Regions from separate parts of the Pseudomonas sp. B414 genome, predicted to be linked through region 3. Evidence: riboswitches for the same ligand, from Rfam matches in the RefSeq annotation. Region 3 holds a riboswitch; each other region holds the start of a gene.
The links. Region 3 has a riboswitch for cobalamin ahead of ACZRMH_RS16845 (CbtB domain-containing protein). Riboswitches for the same ligand answer to the same signal wherever they lie in the genome.
Positions count from the first base shown of each region.

Region 1 (5,442 bases), on a different contig from region 3:
ATAATGTTGTGAGTATAGCGCCCATGGTATAGGGCGTGTATCCCAGATCTTTAGTCAAATACAGGGCTAATAATGGAATGGATATGAATGTTGCGGCGTTGATCAGTGTTTGAGTCGATAATACGAAGTAAAACAGGCTGGTTTGTTGTTCGCGAGATGAAGTCATATGGTGTGATTTTCTATAGAGGATGCCAGCCCTCGGGCTAGGTTTTCGATTCTTAAGGTTTCTTCAGTGTTTTGGCTGGTGAATATAAGTTCCAGCGTTGTGCCGAACTCGTGTTGGTCTGAAGACAGGATCACAACACCTTTTTTTTCAAGGGTGCTAAAGTTGATTTGATTCTCGCTCAATAGATTGAGGTATGCTTCAAGATTTTCTACGATGATCCTGTTGTAGGTTGTGCTCTGATGAGTATTGAGGTAGTTAGGTCCAAGTAACTGTGCGGAAACCGTATGGACATGTGTGCAGCCGCCAGTTCGTCCATTTATTTCAGTGAAAATCACAGTGTCATTTTCTGTTACGATTGCATCAATATTTAAGTGGCCTTTATATCCAAGTGACTTTGCGAGCAATGCCAGTTTTGTAGAATTGTGAATGAGTTCTGCCTGTATTTTAGGTTTTAAATGGCCAGGGATCTCAAAGCCCGACCATAGGGGCTGCATTCTCATGATGCCGTGGTTCAGGTATTCAACTGTTCCGTCATCGCCCAGAAAGTATTCGCTGTAAATGACTGTTGAAGTGTTGTAGTAGACTTCTATAGTGAGCGCTTCATTACCTTTTGTGGCCAATTCCGTACGGATTAGGCTTAGTATGCTCTCCATGGAGTTGTCGGTAAGCGACAAAACTTTACCAGCCCCCTTGAAGTGGGATCTATTGGTTGTGGTGATGACATAGTTTCCATAGCCCCCTGCGTTTTTATCCTGTTTCACAATAACGTTGCCTGTGAAGGCTAGTAAGCGAGTTATCGTTGTATTTAATGCATGAGTATTCTCTATTGTTTCTCCTGTGGCGAAAGGGATGCTAATCCCCGCCGCAAGTTTTCGAAAAATAGCCTTTTGATTCAATATTTCGGCCCCGCCTTCAGCATTAAAAGGCGGTTGCATCAGAGAGAAGTACTTTGCGAGCTCACGACCAAATTGGCCAACAGCGCTGGTAAAATAGTAGGGTAGAATCTGCCAGGTTTGGGTTGGCAGCTCGTACAGAGTTTCTTTTACCTCAGTTAATACGGTTTCTGAAAGTAACAAGTTATTGGTTATAGAAGCTCTTCGTGTGCCTATGTTCGTGGGGACAATGATTTTGATATCCGAGAAGTTAACACCATTTATGCTCTCTATGTATTTTAGAAAGGTATTCGATGGTTCTCTGGGGAGAATGATAACGTCGCCTGTACGTGCGAGCCATAGTAGCCTATTGGATATTATGGATGTTGACTCAAATATGTGCGGCGGGACAGCATTGATGTCTCCTAGCATACTTTCGTTGTCGACATTTGCTACTATGATTTGGCGGTTCATGCTTTCACCTTGTACTGCTTTTCCGTCACCTTCTTTGTTATTCGTGTTTCAAATATTTTACGATCTACGAGAGCTCTTGTGTGCGTGCCCTCTAATACGATATCAGTGCCGTCAGTGGCCTCGACATTAAAGGTGATGCGTTTTGCTTTGACACTTATTACTGTGGCACGAATGTGCAGAATGAATCCAACCGGAGTTGGTGCCAAATGTCGGCTGTTATGGGCCGTTCCAAGAGTCATGTAAGAGCGGGTAGTTACACTGTCCAAAGCTTTAATTGCTGCCAGTTCTGTGAGCCATAGAAGGATGGGGGTAGCCAGTACCGGTACGTCATTTTTCCAGTATGTAGCCAGGTCACTCGGTATCACGGTATGCACGATGACGCCGGACTTACCTATAAGATCAGTCATGAACTGACTCCTTGCCAAGAAAGCTGGGTGCGTTATTAATAATGCTCGTCAATAGAGAGAGCATTTCATTAAAGACCTCTGCTGAGGTGTTGAGTGGCGCAGCGAAAATCAAGGCGTCACCGTATTCGGATGAAGAAAAGCCGCTGCTTGGATACAAATTAAGTCCCATTGAAAAAGCATGCTTAATAAGTTTCTCTGCGACCGACGATGTTTTCGAAAATGCTTTTTTTGTGGCTTTATCTCTGACGATTTCTATTCCCCAGAACATCCCTTTACCGCGTATATCCCCTATCAAGGGAGACGTTGTCATGCAGTGGCGCAATTGTGATTCGATTATCAATTCACGCTTTGCGGATAGCGCCACTAACCCCTCCTGTTCAATGACATCCAGAACGGCATTGGCCACAGCAGAACCAATAGGGTGGCTGGAGTGGGTGTGGCCATAGGAAAAAATACCGGAGCCCGACTCGATGGCCTCTTTAATAGGGTTGCTAACGAGTACGCAGGAAATCGGGAAGTAACCAGCATTCAATCCTTTACCTAAAATACTGATATCGGCCTGAATGTTACCGTGCTCAATGGCCAACCATTTACCTGTTCTGCCTAGTGCAGTGAGCACTTCATCGGCTATAAGCAAAATGTCATGTCGAGTACAGATGTGTCTGATTTTCTCCAGATAACCCGCAGGAGGAACAATGGCCGCTCCCGAGGCGCCCGTAATGGGTTCGATCAGTAGCGCCGCAATATGGTCGCTGCCTATTTCGCCCACTTGGGCTTCCAGGGCATTGGCGCATTCTAGTTGGCAAGTTTCTGGGGTTTTGTCATAGGGGCATCGATAGCAATAAGGCGCAGGAATTGTCGGGCGCTCCGCCGGGCTGCAAACTCCCCGGCGACGGGGCCAGTGGCCGGAAAGAGATAAGGCAACCTTGGTTGAACCGTGATAACTGATGGTTCGGCTTAAAATATGCTTTTTTTTCGCTAGTCCTTTCTCATCCCAATACTGAATAGCCATGCGGCACGCCGCCTCTACAGCCTCTGACCCGCTGTTAACAAAAAAGGCACCGGCATAGCCCAATTTGCTGCAGAGCCTTTGCGCCAATTGTTCTGCTGGGGCAGTGAGAAACTGTGTGCGATAGGCTGCGCTTAATCTGTGTGCCTGCTCAAGCATTTTGCCAATGACATATTGATGACCATAGCCAAGCGAACAGGCAATAGCCCCGGAACATGCATCAAGTATCCGTTTGCCGTCATCGGTGTAAATCACGCTGCCCTCAGCACGACTTGCCATCGGCGACACGCATCGCACATCAGGTTTGATCAGGTGCATGGCTGTAGCCTGTTTTTTATTCTTGGATCTATAAAGTATTCATGCGCTGAGCCCGCCGTAAAATGAGTTTTCCTTGTAGGAGGATTGCTACGAGTCATGGTCATTTCCTGTATGAACAATGACGGGCTTTAATTGACGCTCCACCCCCAACCCTCTAACCTTCGCGGCTTGTTTCAGGTGCTCTGTGGCCATAGGCCGACAGAGTGAAACAGGGAAGCCGGTGAGGGCGTGTTTGACCCACACAACCGCCATGATCCCGGCGCTGCCCCCGCAACGGTAAACAAGTTAATACCACGCCAAGTGCCACTGTGCTTATGTACGGGAAGGCGCGTGGTCAGGGGCTGTCCTTAGGGGCGGAACCGCTTGTGAGCCCGGAGACCGGCCTGATCCATCCAGCATCCTCGCGGCGGGCGATGGTGTGTTGCTTTTTATTGTCCCCCGCCTCCCGTTTGCATCATTGAGCCCCAACGGAGAGCTGCCATGAACGAATCCCCCGAACGCGACGAACGTCATCAGGCGCGCATGCTGCGCAAAAAAGCCGTTATGGACGAGCGCATTGCCAGCTCGCCCAATGAGTGCGGGCTGCTGCTGGTATTGACCGGCAATGGCAAAGGTAAAAGCAGCTCCGCCTTTGGCATGCTGGCGCGGGCCATGGGCCACGGCATGCAGTGTGGCGTGGTGCAATTTATCAAGGGCCGCAACAGCACCGGCGAAGAGATCTTTTTCCGCCGCTTCCCCGAGCAAGTGCGTTACCACGTGATGGGCGAAGGCTTTACCTGGGAAACCCAGGATCGCCAGCGCGATATCGCCGCTGCCGAAGCGGCGTGGGAAGTGTCCCGTGAGATGCTGCGCGACCCGTCCATCGGTCTGGTGGTGCTCGATGAGCTGAATATCGCGCTCAAGCATGGTTACCTCGACCTTGAGCAGGTGCTCGCCGACCTGCAGGCCCGTCCGCCAATGCAGCATGTGCTGGTCACCGGGCGCGGCGCCAAACCTGAACTGATTGATCTGGCCGATACCGTGACTGAAATGGGTGTAGTCAAACACGCGTTCCAGGCCGGGATCAAAGCCCAGAAAGGCATCGAATTGTGAGTGTTGAAGTATGAGAGCGTCACGTCATTGCCCGGCGGTGTTGATCGCCGCACCGGCTTCCGGTCAGGGCAAGACCACTGTTACCGCTGCTTTGGCCCGATTGCATCGCAATCAGGGGCGCAAGGTGCGGGTGTTCAAATGCGGCCCGGACTTTCTTGACCCAATGATCCTCGAGCGCGCCAGCGGTGCGCCGGTGTATCAGGTAGATTTGTGGATGGTGGGCGCCGAGGAAAGTCGTCGCCTGCTGTGGGAGGCCGCAGGTGAAGCGGATCTGATTTTGATCGAGGGCGTGATGGGCCTGTTCGACGGCACACCGTCCAGCGCCGATCTGGCGCGGCATTTTGGTGTTCCGGTACTGGGTGTGATCGATGGCACTGCCATGGCTCAGACCTTTGGTGCGCTGGCCCTGGGCCTGGCGCGCTATCAGCCGGATCTGCCGTTTGCCGGGGTGCTGGCCAATCGGGTCGGTACGGTGCGCCATGCGCAGTTGCTCGAAGGCAGCCTGACCGAAGGTTTGCGCTGGTACGGTGCTTTGTCCCGTGAGACCGGTATCGAGCTGCCAAGCCGTCATCTGGGGTTGGTGCAGGCCAGTGAACTGAACGATCTGGATGCACGTCTCGACGCTGCCGCCGATGCCCTGGCCAGCACCTGTGAGGTAGCGCTGCCACCAGCGGTTGAATTTGCCGCACCTGAGCCGGTTGCGGTTGAGTCGCTGCTGGCCGGGGTGCGGATTGCCGTGGCCAGGGATGAAGCCTTTGCCTTTACCTACGGCGCAAGCCTGGACTTGTTGCGGGCAATGGGTGCAGAGCTGGTGTTTTTCTCGCCAATTCGCGACGCCGTATTGCCCGAGGCTGACAGTCTGTATCTGCCGGGTGGCTACCCTGAGCTGCATCACCTTGAGCTGTCGCGCAATACGTCGATGCTGCAGGCTATTCGGGCCCATCACGCAGATGGCAAACCGCTGCTTGCCGAGTGCGGCGGCATGCTTTACCTGCTCGATGCCCTGACTGATGTCGAAGGCCAGCGTGCCGAGTTGGTGGGGTTGCTGGCAGGTGAGGCGACCATGCAAAAGCGTCTGGCTGCCCTGGCGTTACAAGCGGTGGA
Region 1 covers NZ_JBUZTQ010000026.1:62,569-68,010, reverse strand. Annotated here, with positions in the region: partial or broken gene ACZRMH_RS19535 (MFS transporter) at 1-166, opposite strand, end outside; gene ACZRMH_RS19530 (preATP grasp domain-containing protein) at 163-1,512, opposite strand; gene ACZRMH_RS19525 (thioesterase family protein) at 1,509-1,919, opposite strand; gene ACZRMH_RS19520 (aminotransferase class III-fold pyridoxal phosphate-dependent enzyme) at 1,912-3,246, opposite strand; cobalamin riboswitch at 3,405-3,647, shown strand; gene cobO (cob(I)yrinic acid a,c-diamide adenosyltransferase) at 3,727-4,338, shown strand; gene ACZRMH_RS19510 (cobyrinate a,c-diamide synthase) at 4,349-5,442, shown strand, end outside.
Region 1: another riboswitch for cobalamin. It lies ahead of cobO (cob(I)yrinic acid a,c-diamide adenosyltransferase); the one in region 3 lies ahead of ACZRMH_RS16845 (CbtB domain-containing protein).

Region 2 (5,442 bases), on a different contig from region 3:
CGGCGATTGGCTTCGGGCAAGGCATTGAACATCGCCAGGTATTCATCCAGCGCCAGGCTTTGCATGCACGGGCGCAGGTCGAGGCTGTCGAGGTCATTGCTGACCCCGCCCAACAGGGCTTGAATCAGCGCTGTGCCGGATTCTGGCTGCTCGCAGTCCACGGGATAACCCTCAGCCTGCAAGGCGCGCAAAATATTCAGCGCCGCTGCCGGGGTATCCAGCCCTACACCGTTGCCGATCCGGCCATCGCGGGTCGGGTAGTTGGCCAGAATCAGCGCAATACGCTTTTGCGGGTTGGCCACCCGGCCCAACTCGACCCAACGCCGCGCCAGTTCTGCGACAAAATCCATGCGCTCGGGATGGGCGCGATAGCACACCACATCCGACTGACTGCGTTCACTGCGCCAGGCCAGATCCTTGAAGCTGATCGGGCGGCTGATAATGCGCCCGTCGAGTTCCGGCAAGGCGATATGCATGGCCAGGTCGCGGGGGCCCAGGCCCTGTTCACTGGCTTGCCAGCCGGGTTCGTTGTCCTGCGCGCAGATAGCCTGGATTACCGGGATATTGCGACGGAACGGGCGCAGATGCGGGGCTTCGGGGCTGGACTGGGCAAAGCCGGTGGTGTTGAGAATAACCCCGGCATCAACCTCGTCGAGCAAGTCCTGCACCACCGTCAGGCAACCCGGTTCCTTGAGGCTGGCCACGGCAATCGGCAACGGATTAAGACCCGCGGTCTGCATGCGCTGGCAGAACACATCGACAAACGCAGTGTTGGCCGCCTGCAAATGCGAGCGATAGAACAACAGTGCGGCAACCGCCTGTGCGGGCTGCCAGTCGGCCTGCCAGTGCTTGAGTTCGGCGCTGGAATGCTGCGGGTGATAAATAGCGGTGCGCGGCAGGGTTTGCGGCTCGTCCCAGCCATAGTCGCGGCCCAGCCATTGACTGGCCAGGCAACGATAAAGCTGCAAGGCGTTATGCCGCCCGCCCTGACGCAAAAAGTGCCACAGGCGCTCGCCCTGTTCGGCGGGCACTGTGCTCAACGCACTCAATTCCGGGTCCGGGCGATCATCGCCCGGCACCATAATCAACGTCACACCACGTTCGGCAAGTTGTACCAGCCGTTCGATGCCGTAACGCCAATAGCCAATACCGCCGTGTAATGACAGCAGGATCACCTTGGCGTGTTGCAGCACCTCGTCGATATACAAATCCACCGAACCGTGGTTTTGCACCTGCATCGGGTTGGCCAGACGCAGGCTTGGATAATCTTCAGGCAACTGCTGCGCCGCTTCGGCCAGCAGTGCCAGGCTTGAATCTCCGCTGCACAGGATCACCAGCTCGGCGGGGGTCTGGCCCAAATCGGCTATGTTGTCGTCCGATACAAAACCACCGGGCTGGGTCCTGAGCAAATGCATGGCTTATACGCTCAACGCTGTGCGCAAGGTGGACTCGAGCAGTGCCGCGTCCAGGTCCTGGCCGATCAGCACCAGTTTGGTGGTGCGTGCTTCGTCGCGGCCCCAGGCGCGGTCGAAGTGCTTGTCAAAGCGTGTGCCCACACCCTGGATCAGCAAGCGCATCGGCTTGCCCGGGATCGCGGCAAAGCCTTTGACCCGCAGGATGCCGTGCTTGACCACCAGTTGGGTCAGGGCGTCCATCAAAACGCGCTCTTCACCCTCAGGCAGCTCGATGGAGATCGAGTCAAAGGCATCATGGTCGTGATCGTCATGGTCATCATCGCCATCGTGGTGATGGTCATGGTGGCTGTGGCGGCCATCGATATGGTCTTCCGAGCCTGCGCCCAGCCCCAGCAATACGTCCAACGGCAGGCGGCCGCTGCTGGCTTCGATGATCTTCACCGCGGGCGGCAGTTCTTCAGCCACTTCAGCACGCACTTTGGCCAGGTCTTCAGGGCTGATCAGGTCAGCCTTGTTGAGAATCACCAGGTCGGCACTGGCCAGTTGGTCAGCAAACAGCTCGTGCAGTGGTGACTCGTGATCCAGGTTCGGGTCGAGCTTGCGCTGGGCATCCACCTGATCCGGGAATGCAGCAAAGGTGCCGGCCGCTACGGCCGGGCTATCGACCACAGTAATCACTGCGTCAACGGTGCAGGCGCTGCGGATTTCCGGCCACTGGAAAGCTTGCACCAGCGGTTTTGGCAGGGCCAGGCCCGAGGTTTCGATGAGGATATGGTCGATATCGCCACGACGGGCTACCAGTTCACGCATCACCGGGAAGAACTCTTCCTGCACGGTGCAGCACAGGCAGCCGTTGGCCAGCTCATAGACGCGGCCGTTGGCTTCTTCTTCGGTGCAACCAATGCTGCACTGCTTGAGGATTTCGCCGTCGATGCCCAGCTCGCCGAATTCATTGACGATCACCGCGATGCGGCGACCCTGGGCGTTGTCGAGCATATGCCGCAGCAAGGTGGTTTTGCCCGAACCGAGAAAGCCGGTAACGATAGTGACGGGGGTTTTGGCCAGTGTTTTCATCGGATGCCCTTTGGCAAAGCGGCGGGCATACGGGACGACGACCACAGGCAGAGCGCGGCCAGTCTTCGCCACCGGATCACCCCGCCCGGTTGAAGTAAGAATCTGTCACGAGGCAGGTCTCCTGGCTTACGGGTGATAACTACCCCGCGCCTTCCCGCCTATGGGCAGTGGCATTGCAGGGTCAAGAACCGTTTACAGTTGCGGGGGCAGCCGCGGCATACCGCGTTCCCTTCTTAGCTTCGCGTAGCGAAGAACCTCGAAGGCGCAAGGCTACGCAGTGCTTTGTTACAGGTCAATGCACAGCTGTGACACATCGACTGTGGGAGCGGGCTTGCTCGCGATGGCATCGACGCCGTTTGCCTGAAAACCGCGTCGCCTGAATCGCGAGCAAGCCCGCTCCCACAAAGGATTTTCTTTCCTGTTGTGGTTTAATTGCGGCCTTTTTTCCGCCGCCTTGCTTCAAGGATCTGCCCATGCCCACTACTGCCCCGACCCGCGTCCTGATTATTGGCTACGTGTGGCCCGAACCACGCTCCTCGGCGGCGGGCGGGCATATGATGCAAATCATCGAGGGTTTCTTGCAGCAAGGCTGGCAGATTACCTTCAGCAGCCCGGCCGGGATCGGTGAGCACAAGGCTGATCTGGCGACGCTGGGCATTGATGAGGTGACTATCGAGCTTAATAACAGCAGCTTCGATACCTTTATCAGCGAACTGGCCCCGGATATCGTGCTGTTTGACCGCTTCATGATGGAAGAGCAGTTCGGCTGGCGCGTCGAGAAGCATTGCCCGCAAGCCTTGCGCGTACTGGAAACCTCCGACCTGCAAAGCCTGCGCGACGCCCGCCAGCAACAGCTCAAGGCGCGGCTCAAGCACAGCAGCGAGCAGGACGACTTCAGCAGCCTGTTTGCCCCGGCGCAGCGCGAAACCTTTGAACAGATGGCCGATGCCGATCTGGCACAGCGGGAAATCGCCGCGATCTATCGCAGCGATCTCAACCTGATGATTTCCGAATACGAAATCGATTTGCTGGTCGAGCAGTTCAATGTGCCCAAGGCCATGCTGCACTGGTGCCCGCTGATGGTCGACAGCGTGCCCGCCGAGTTCGTGCCTTATGAACAGCGCCAGCACTTTCTGAGCATCGGCAACTTTCGCCATGCCCCCAACTGGGACGCGGTGCTATGGATGAAAACCCATATCTGGCCGCTGATCCGTCAGCAGCTGCCCGCAGCCCAGTTGCATATCTACGGTGCCTACACTCCGCCCAAGGCCACCGCGCTGCATAACCCGGCGCAGGGCTTTCATGTACTCAACTGGGCCGAAGACGCGCTAGCAGTAATGAGCAATGCGCGTATCTGCATGGCGCCGCTGCGCTTTGGTGCCGGGATCAAGGGCAAGATCGCCGATGCCATGCTCTGCGGCACCCCCAACGTCACCACTCCGGTGGGCGCCGAAGGCATGCACGGCGATATGCCGTGGGCCGGTGCCATCGAGCAGAGCGCCAGTGCGATTGCCGCGGCGGCGGTGGAGCTGTATCGCAACCCTGAAGCCTGGCACCAGGCCCAGCGCAATGGCCAGGCGCTGCTGGAAGCGCGTTACCTGCAAGGGGTACATGGTCCGGCGCTGGTACAACGCATCGAAGCCTGCCGCGCCGACCTTGAGCAGCATCGGCGCAACAACTTCACCGGGGCGATGCTGCGTCACCACCAGCACAAAAGCACTCAATATATGTCGCAGTGGATCGAGGCCAAGAACCGCACAAACGCCATTTGAAAACACCTGTTTGCCCTCTGTGGGAGCGGGCATTAACCTGTGCGTCTCAACAAATAGGTATCCATGATCCAGCCCTTGCGCTGGCGGGCTGCTTCACGCACCTGCTTGATCTGCTCGCAAACGTCGACCAGCTTGCCAGCAATCAGAATCTCGTCCGCAGTGCCGATATACGCGCCCCAGTAAATATCCAGCCCCTCATCAACAAAAGCCTGGAATGCACAATGGGCATCAAGCATCACCACCACATTGTCCAGATCCTCGGCCACCAGGCGCCGCCCCGTGGTGATCCGAATCGGCTGGCCGATATCGTTAAGCGGCACCCGATGACCCGCCGCCAGCGCCTGCACGCTGCTGATACCGGGGATCACCTGATAGTCGAAGCCCGTGCAACCATTGGCCCGTACCCGCTGCAGAATGCGCAGGGTGCTGTCATACAGCCCAGGCTCGCCCCACAATAGAAATGCCCCGCACTCGCCTTCCGCCAGTTCGTTTTCAATCAAGTGCGTAAACACCTCGGCCCGCTGCTCATGCCAGTTCTCAACCCCTGAAGTGTAAGAAGGATTCGAACTGTCGCGTTTCGGGTCGCTGACCTGCACCACGCGATAGCCCGGTTCGCGAATATAGCGCTCGCAGATTTCCAGACGCAGGCGTACCAGGTCTTCAGTGGTCTGGCCCTTGTCCAGCACAAAAAATACCGAGGCCCGGTTCAGCGCATTGATCGCCTGCACGGTGATGTGTTCGGGGTCTCCCGCGCCCATCCCTATCAACAACAGTGTTTTCATCGCGTTTTATCCTTGGCTGGCAGGAACCCTGAGAAGACGGCATCATCGGCGCAACAAGAAAAACTGAAACGGTTAACCCCATGACTCGACTCGCCAGAGCAACAGACCCGTCTTATGAGCTGATGGACGACCACAATGGCCTGTCGATCATTTATCGCCAGCATGGCTTCCCCTGCCACCTGGTGCGTTGGCACTTCCACAAGGAATACGAACTGCACCTGATCGTGGCCAGCAGCGGCAAAGTCTTTGTCGGCGACTATATCGGCAATTTCTACCCCGAGACATTGTTCCTTACCGGTCCCAACCTGCCCCACAACTGGATCAGCCAGATTGCCGAGGGCGAAGTGGTGAGCACCCGCGACATGCTGGTGAACTTTACTGATGAACTGCTCGAAGGTG
Region 2 covers NZ_JBUZTQ010000010.1:141,302-146,743, reverse strand. Annotated here, with positions in the region: gene cobN (cobaltochelatase subunit CobN) at 1-1,415, opposite strand, end outside; gene cobW (cobalamin biosynthesis protein CobW) at 1,419-2,489, opposite strand; cobalamin riboswitch at 2,584-2,763, opposite strand; gene ACZRMH_RS11495 (glycosyltransferase) at 2,963-4,261, shown strand; gene cobF (precorrin-6A synthase (deacetylating)) at 4,294-5,043, opposite strand; gene ACZRMH_RS11485 (AraC family transcriptional regulator) at 5,124-5,442, shown strand, end outside.
Region 2: another riboswitch for cobalamin. It lies ahead of cobW (cobalamin biosynthesis protein CobW); the one in region 3 lies ahead of ACZRMH_RS16845 (CbtB domain-containing protein).

Region 3 (5,442 bases):
CAAACCTTCAACCACCCGCGTAACACTGGTGTTCTCGGGGCGCACTTCGAGCTTGCCGGCTTCAACCTTGGAGATATCCAGGATGTCGTTGATCAGGTTAAGCAGGTCGTTACCTGCCGAGTAAATCGACTCGGCAAACTTGACCTGTTCTGCACTGAGATTCTGCTGCGGGTTTTCCGACAGCAACTTGGCCAGAATCAGCGAGCTGTTCAGCGGTGTGCGCAGCTCGTGGGACATATTGGCCAGGAACTCGGATTTGTACTTGCTGGAACGCTGCAGTTCTACAGCTCGCTCCTCCAGCTGCACCTGCACCTGATTGAGCTGGCTATTCTTGCGGTCCATGGCATCGCGCTGGCCGGCCAGCTCTTCATTGGTCTGCTCCAGCTCCGCCTGCTGGGTTTCCAGGCTGGTCTGCGACTCTTTAAGGATGCGCGACTGCTCTTCGAGCTCTTCGTTGGCGGTCTTGAGTTCTTCCTGCTGCACTTGCAACTGCTCATTGAGCTGCTGGGTCTCGGCCAAAACCTCCTGCAAACGCTGACGGTAGCGTGCTGCCTCGATTGACATGCCGATATTGTCGGCGATCAATTCAAACAGCTCGATATCACGCTCCTCCAAAGGCCTGAGAAAACCCAGTTCGATAACGCCGTTGACCCGGTCATCATCACTGGTCGGCACCACCAGCACGCTGCGCGGGCTGCCTTCACCCAACCCGGAACTGACTTTGAAGAAGTAATCGGCCGGCACCTCGTCCAGGCGAATCAACTTATCCTGCTGCGCTGCCTGACCCACGATGCCTTCGTCATTGTGGATCAGTTGGTCCTGCGCCTCTTGCTCACGGGAAAAGCCATAACTGGCCACACGCTTGAGGCCGCCGTGATCTTCTCGCACGTAAACCGCCGCGACAACGGTACCCAGATACTGGGCACAGAATTGCAGGATATTGCGCCCCAGCATATTGAGGGTCAGACGCCCCAGCACCTGTTCGGCCAGTTCGGTCTGGCCGTTGCGCAACCATGCCTGGCGTTCAAGGCGCTCAGCGGTCTTAATTTGCGACTCGAAGTTTTTCTTGTAATTCTCTGAAAGAGCGAGCAAATCACGACGACCAACATAGGCCAGAAAACCGCTGAAACCCAGTATAAAGAACAGGTAAAGACTGACGCCGAAAACCGTTTTCTGGCTGACTTCATGACTGCGTTCTACCCGCAACTGCTGCTCCACCTGAATGAAGTCGTCGTATTCCTTGCGAATTTCATCCGTGAGGCGCTTGCCACGACCGGCCTGTACCGCAGAACGGTAATCGCCGCTCGCACGCCGCATATCAATCATTGTCTGCGCGTAGGTGGCCCATTCGCTTTGCATCGCCTCAAGGCGCTTGAGGCGATCGACCTGTTGCGGGTTATCGCTGACCAACTCCTGCAGGCTCTTCAGCTGCGCGCTGATTTGCGGCTTGGCGACGATATAGGGGTCGAGAAAATGCTCATCCCCGGTAATCAGATAACCGCGCATGCCGGTCTCAAGGTCGATCGTCAGCTTCGCCGCTTCGTTGGCGTTACTGATCACTCGATCACTGTGCTCTACCCAACTGATCACCGAGAGCAAATAGCTGACCATCACCACGAACAGCACGGCACTGAGCACACCCACGGCCAGCGGCAAGCCAACGTTTCGATTCAGCAGCTTGCGAAAGCTGCGCTCATCAATTGATGCAGGTGCATTCATTTTTCTGGCCCGTGGACAGTCATAAAAAACAGGAGTTTGCCGGATTATCGAGTAATAGTTCTATTTTCTTGCCTTTAAATGGTCATTTTCATACAAAGAAACAGACTCAGTTGCGGGTGAAGGCTATCCTTGATGGCTGTGAGAGCAGCGCTCAAATTTTTATCGAGATCATGATTATGTCCGCAACACCCTCCACCATCCTGGTGGTCGAAGACGACGCCATTGTTCGGATGCTGATCGTAGACGTGCTGCAAGAACTGCAGTTCAGCGTGCTTGAGGCCGACGGCAGCGAGCGCGCCATGGAACTGCTAGAGGACCATAGCCAGCACATTGATCTGCTGATGACTGATGTCGGATTGCCAGGCATGGATGGCCGTGAACTGGCAGGCAAGGCCCGGCTGTTGCGCCAACAATTGCCCATCCTGTTTGCCAGCGGTTACGCCGAGAGCCTGGAGATTGCAGACGGCATGGCGGTGATCGGCAAGCCCTTCTCCATTGACCAACTGCGCGACAAGGTCAAAAGCATGCTGGCAACTGCATAACCTCAACCCTACTGCACTGCACTGCACTGCACTGTGGGAGCGGGCTTGCTCGCGATGGTATCAGCGCGGTTTACCCGACTAACCGCAGCGCCTGCATCGCGGGCAAGCCCGGCTCCCACAGGTTTTGCATCGTACACAGAATCCAAACCTTGCAGTGGAGAGTGTGGGAGCAAGCCCGCTCTCACAGGCAGGCCCACAGGGGTTGTGCAGACCCGCTTGCTTGTGGTTTCCTACACATCTTGTATCAGGTGCCCTTCACAGGGTGAAACGGGAAACCGGTGCGTCAGGCTTTATGCCCTGACAAGTCCGGCGCTGCCCCCGCAACGGTAAGCGAGAGAAACATCAAATCCACTGTGCCACTGGCATGGGAAGGAGATGTTTGCAGGCTCAAGCCATGAGCCCCTCGCAAGCCCGGAGACCGGCCTGGTTATTTCGAATAACAAACCCGCGGTGGGCGGGCGCTGTTAAACCCTGCGAGCTTCGTTCGCGGGGTTTTCTTGCGCTTTGCTGCCCGTCGTCTGACCCAGAGGCAAGCGCCATGTCCATCAGCACCAGCAGCACCCATTCCGCCGCTACCACCGCGACCCAGAGCCAACGCATCGTGGCCGCTGTCGGCGCCGCCGTGCTGGGGATATTTCTGGTTTATTTCGCCGGTTTCTCGCATATCGATGCGGTCCATAACGCGGCCCATGACACCCGTCATAGCTCCGCCTTCCCGTGCCACTGAGATTGCCTGCCATGATCAAGCGTATCGCTCAAACCGCAGGCTTCACCGGCTTGCTGGCCGCCCTGTTGCTGACCTTGCTGCAAAGTTTCTGGGTTGCCCCGCTGATTCTGCAAGCAGAAACCTACGAAAAACCGGCCGCCAGCGAAGTCCATGAGCATGCCGATATGGCCATGCCTGCCCACGAACACGACGCCGAAGCCTGGGAGCCAGAAGATGGCTGGCAGCGCGTACTGTCCACTACGGGCGGTAATCTGGTAGTGGCTGTCGGTTTTGCCCTGATGCTGGCGGGCCTGTACACCTTGCGCGCCCCTACCCGCACCTCCCAGGGCCTGCTGTGGGGTCTGGCCGGTTATGCGGTGTTCTGCCTGGCGCCAACCCTGGGCCTGCCGCCAGAGTTACCGGGCACCGCTGCGGCTGACCTGCTGCAACGGCAAATCTGGTGGGTCAGCACTGCGGCTTCAACTGCCGTGGGCATCGCGTTGCTGGTATTTGGCAGACATTGGGCATTGAAAGTGCTGGGCGTGGCGATTCTGCTGGTTCCGCATATTTTTGGCGCACCGCAGCCACTGGTACATTCCAGCCTGGCCCCTGAAGCGCTGGAAGCGCAATTCAAGATCGCCTCACAACTGACCAACTTCGCCTTTTGGCTGGCTTTAGGCGTGATCAGCGCCTGGCTGTTCCGCCGCAAGTCCGAAGGCCAGTACTCGGCATGAGCACAGCGCCAATCCTGGTAATTGGCCTGGGCTGTCGCCAGGGTTGCAGCGCTGAGCAATTATTGAAGTTGATAGAAGACTCGCTGGGCCAGGCCGGGATCGCATTGAGTGCGATCAGCGCCCTGGCCAGCATCGATCACAAGCGCCATGAACCCGGACTGCGGCAACTGGCAGCGCAATTAAACCTGGGATTTGAGGTGTTCAGTGCCAAGCAACTTGCCCCGTATGTGCAGCAACTGAGTCATCGCTCAGATATTGCCTTCGAACAAACCGGGTGTTTTGGCATTGCCGAAAGTGCCGCACTGGCCCTGGCCGAACAATTCTCTGGTGCGACTCCCAAGCTGCTGATCACACGACAAAAATCCCCATTGGCGACCTTTGCGTTGGCCTCGATCGGGTAAAACCCGCGATAATCCCCCGCCTCACTATGAGCGTTGTTCAAGAACAGCTCTATCCTGAACTTTTCACGAGACTGCCATGACCGTTTATTTCATCGGCGCCGGGCCCGGCGATCCAGAGCTGATTACCGTCAAGGGCCAGCGCCTGATTCGTAGCTGCCCGGTGATCATTTACGCCGGCTCCCTGGTACCTGAAGCGGTCTTGCAAGGCCATCAGGCAGAACAGGTGATCAACAGTGCCGAGCTGCACCTTGAGCAGATTATCGATCTGATCAAGGCTGCCGACACCAAAGGCCAGGATGTGGCCCGTGTGCATTCCGGTGACCCGAGCCTGTATGGCGCGATTGGTGAACAGATACGCTGCCTGCGTGAGCTGGGCATCGCTTTTGAGATCATTCCGGGGGTGACAGCCACTGCGGCCTGCGCGGCCATTTTGGGTGCCGAACTGACCCTGCCGGATATTTCCCAGACCGTAATCCTGACCCGCTACGCGGAGAAAACTGTGATGCCCACCGGTGAAGAGCTGGCCAGCCTGGCGCAGCACAAGGCAACCATGGCCATTCACCTTGGGGTCAAGAATCTGCAAAAGATTGTCGCCGAGCTGACTCCGCATTACGGCAGTGATTGCCCGATTGCAGTGGTTCACCGCGCCAGCTGGCCGGACCAGGACTGGGTACAGGGCACCTTGGCGGATATTGCTGCCAGGGTTGAGGCCAAGGGTTTTCGGCGTACGGCGCTGATTCTGGTGGGCCGGGTACTGGCCAGTGACAGTTTTGCCGAGTCGTCGCTGTACCGGGCGGGGCATGCGCATTTGTATCGGCCCTGATTCAGCGGCGCAACGGGAAATCTGTAGTCGCTGCCGAAGGCTGCGAAGCGGCGTTGTGGTGGGCTCAAGGAAAACGGGTTGCTCCGCAACCCTTCGCAGCCTTCGGCAGCGACTACCAAGCCTCACACCACAATCCACAGGCATAAAAAAACGGTGCTCACGGGGCACCGTTTTTTCTTCAGCTTCGCAGCGAACGCCCTGTTAGTAGTAGGCGTTTTCTTTCTGCGAGTGGTCGGTCACGTCACGTACGCCCTTGAGCTCCGGTACACGCTCAAGCAGGGTGCGCTCGATGCCTTCACGCAAGGTCACGTCCGCCTGGCCGCAGCCCTGGCAACCGCCACCGAACTTGAGCACCGCAATACCGTCTTCAACCACTTCGATCAGGCTGACCTGACCACCGTGGCTGGCCAAACCGGGGTTGATCTCGGTTTGCAGGTAGTAGTTGATGCGCTCGTTGATCGGGCTGTCGGCATTGACCATCGGCACTTTGGCGTTGGGTGCCTTGATGGTCAGCTGA
Region 3 covers NZ_JBUZTQ010000020.1:5,214-10,655, forward strand. Annotated here, with positions in the region: gene ACZRMH_RS16835 (response regulator) at 1-1,719, opposite strand, end outside; gene ACZRMH_RS16840 (response regulator) at 1,896-2,261, shown strand; cobalamin riboswitch at 2,491-2,702, shown strand; gene ACZRMH_RS16845 (CbtB domain-containing protein) at 2,800-2,988, shown strand; gene ACZRMH_RS16850 (CbtA family protein) at 3,000-3,701, shown strand; gene ACZRMH_RS16855 (cobalamin biosynthesis protein) at 3,698-4,102, shown strand; gene cobM (precorrin-4 C(11)-methyltransferase) at 4,179-4,925, shown strand; gene nfuA (Fe-S biogenesis protein NfuA) at 5,127-5,442, opposite strand, start outside.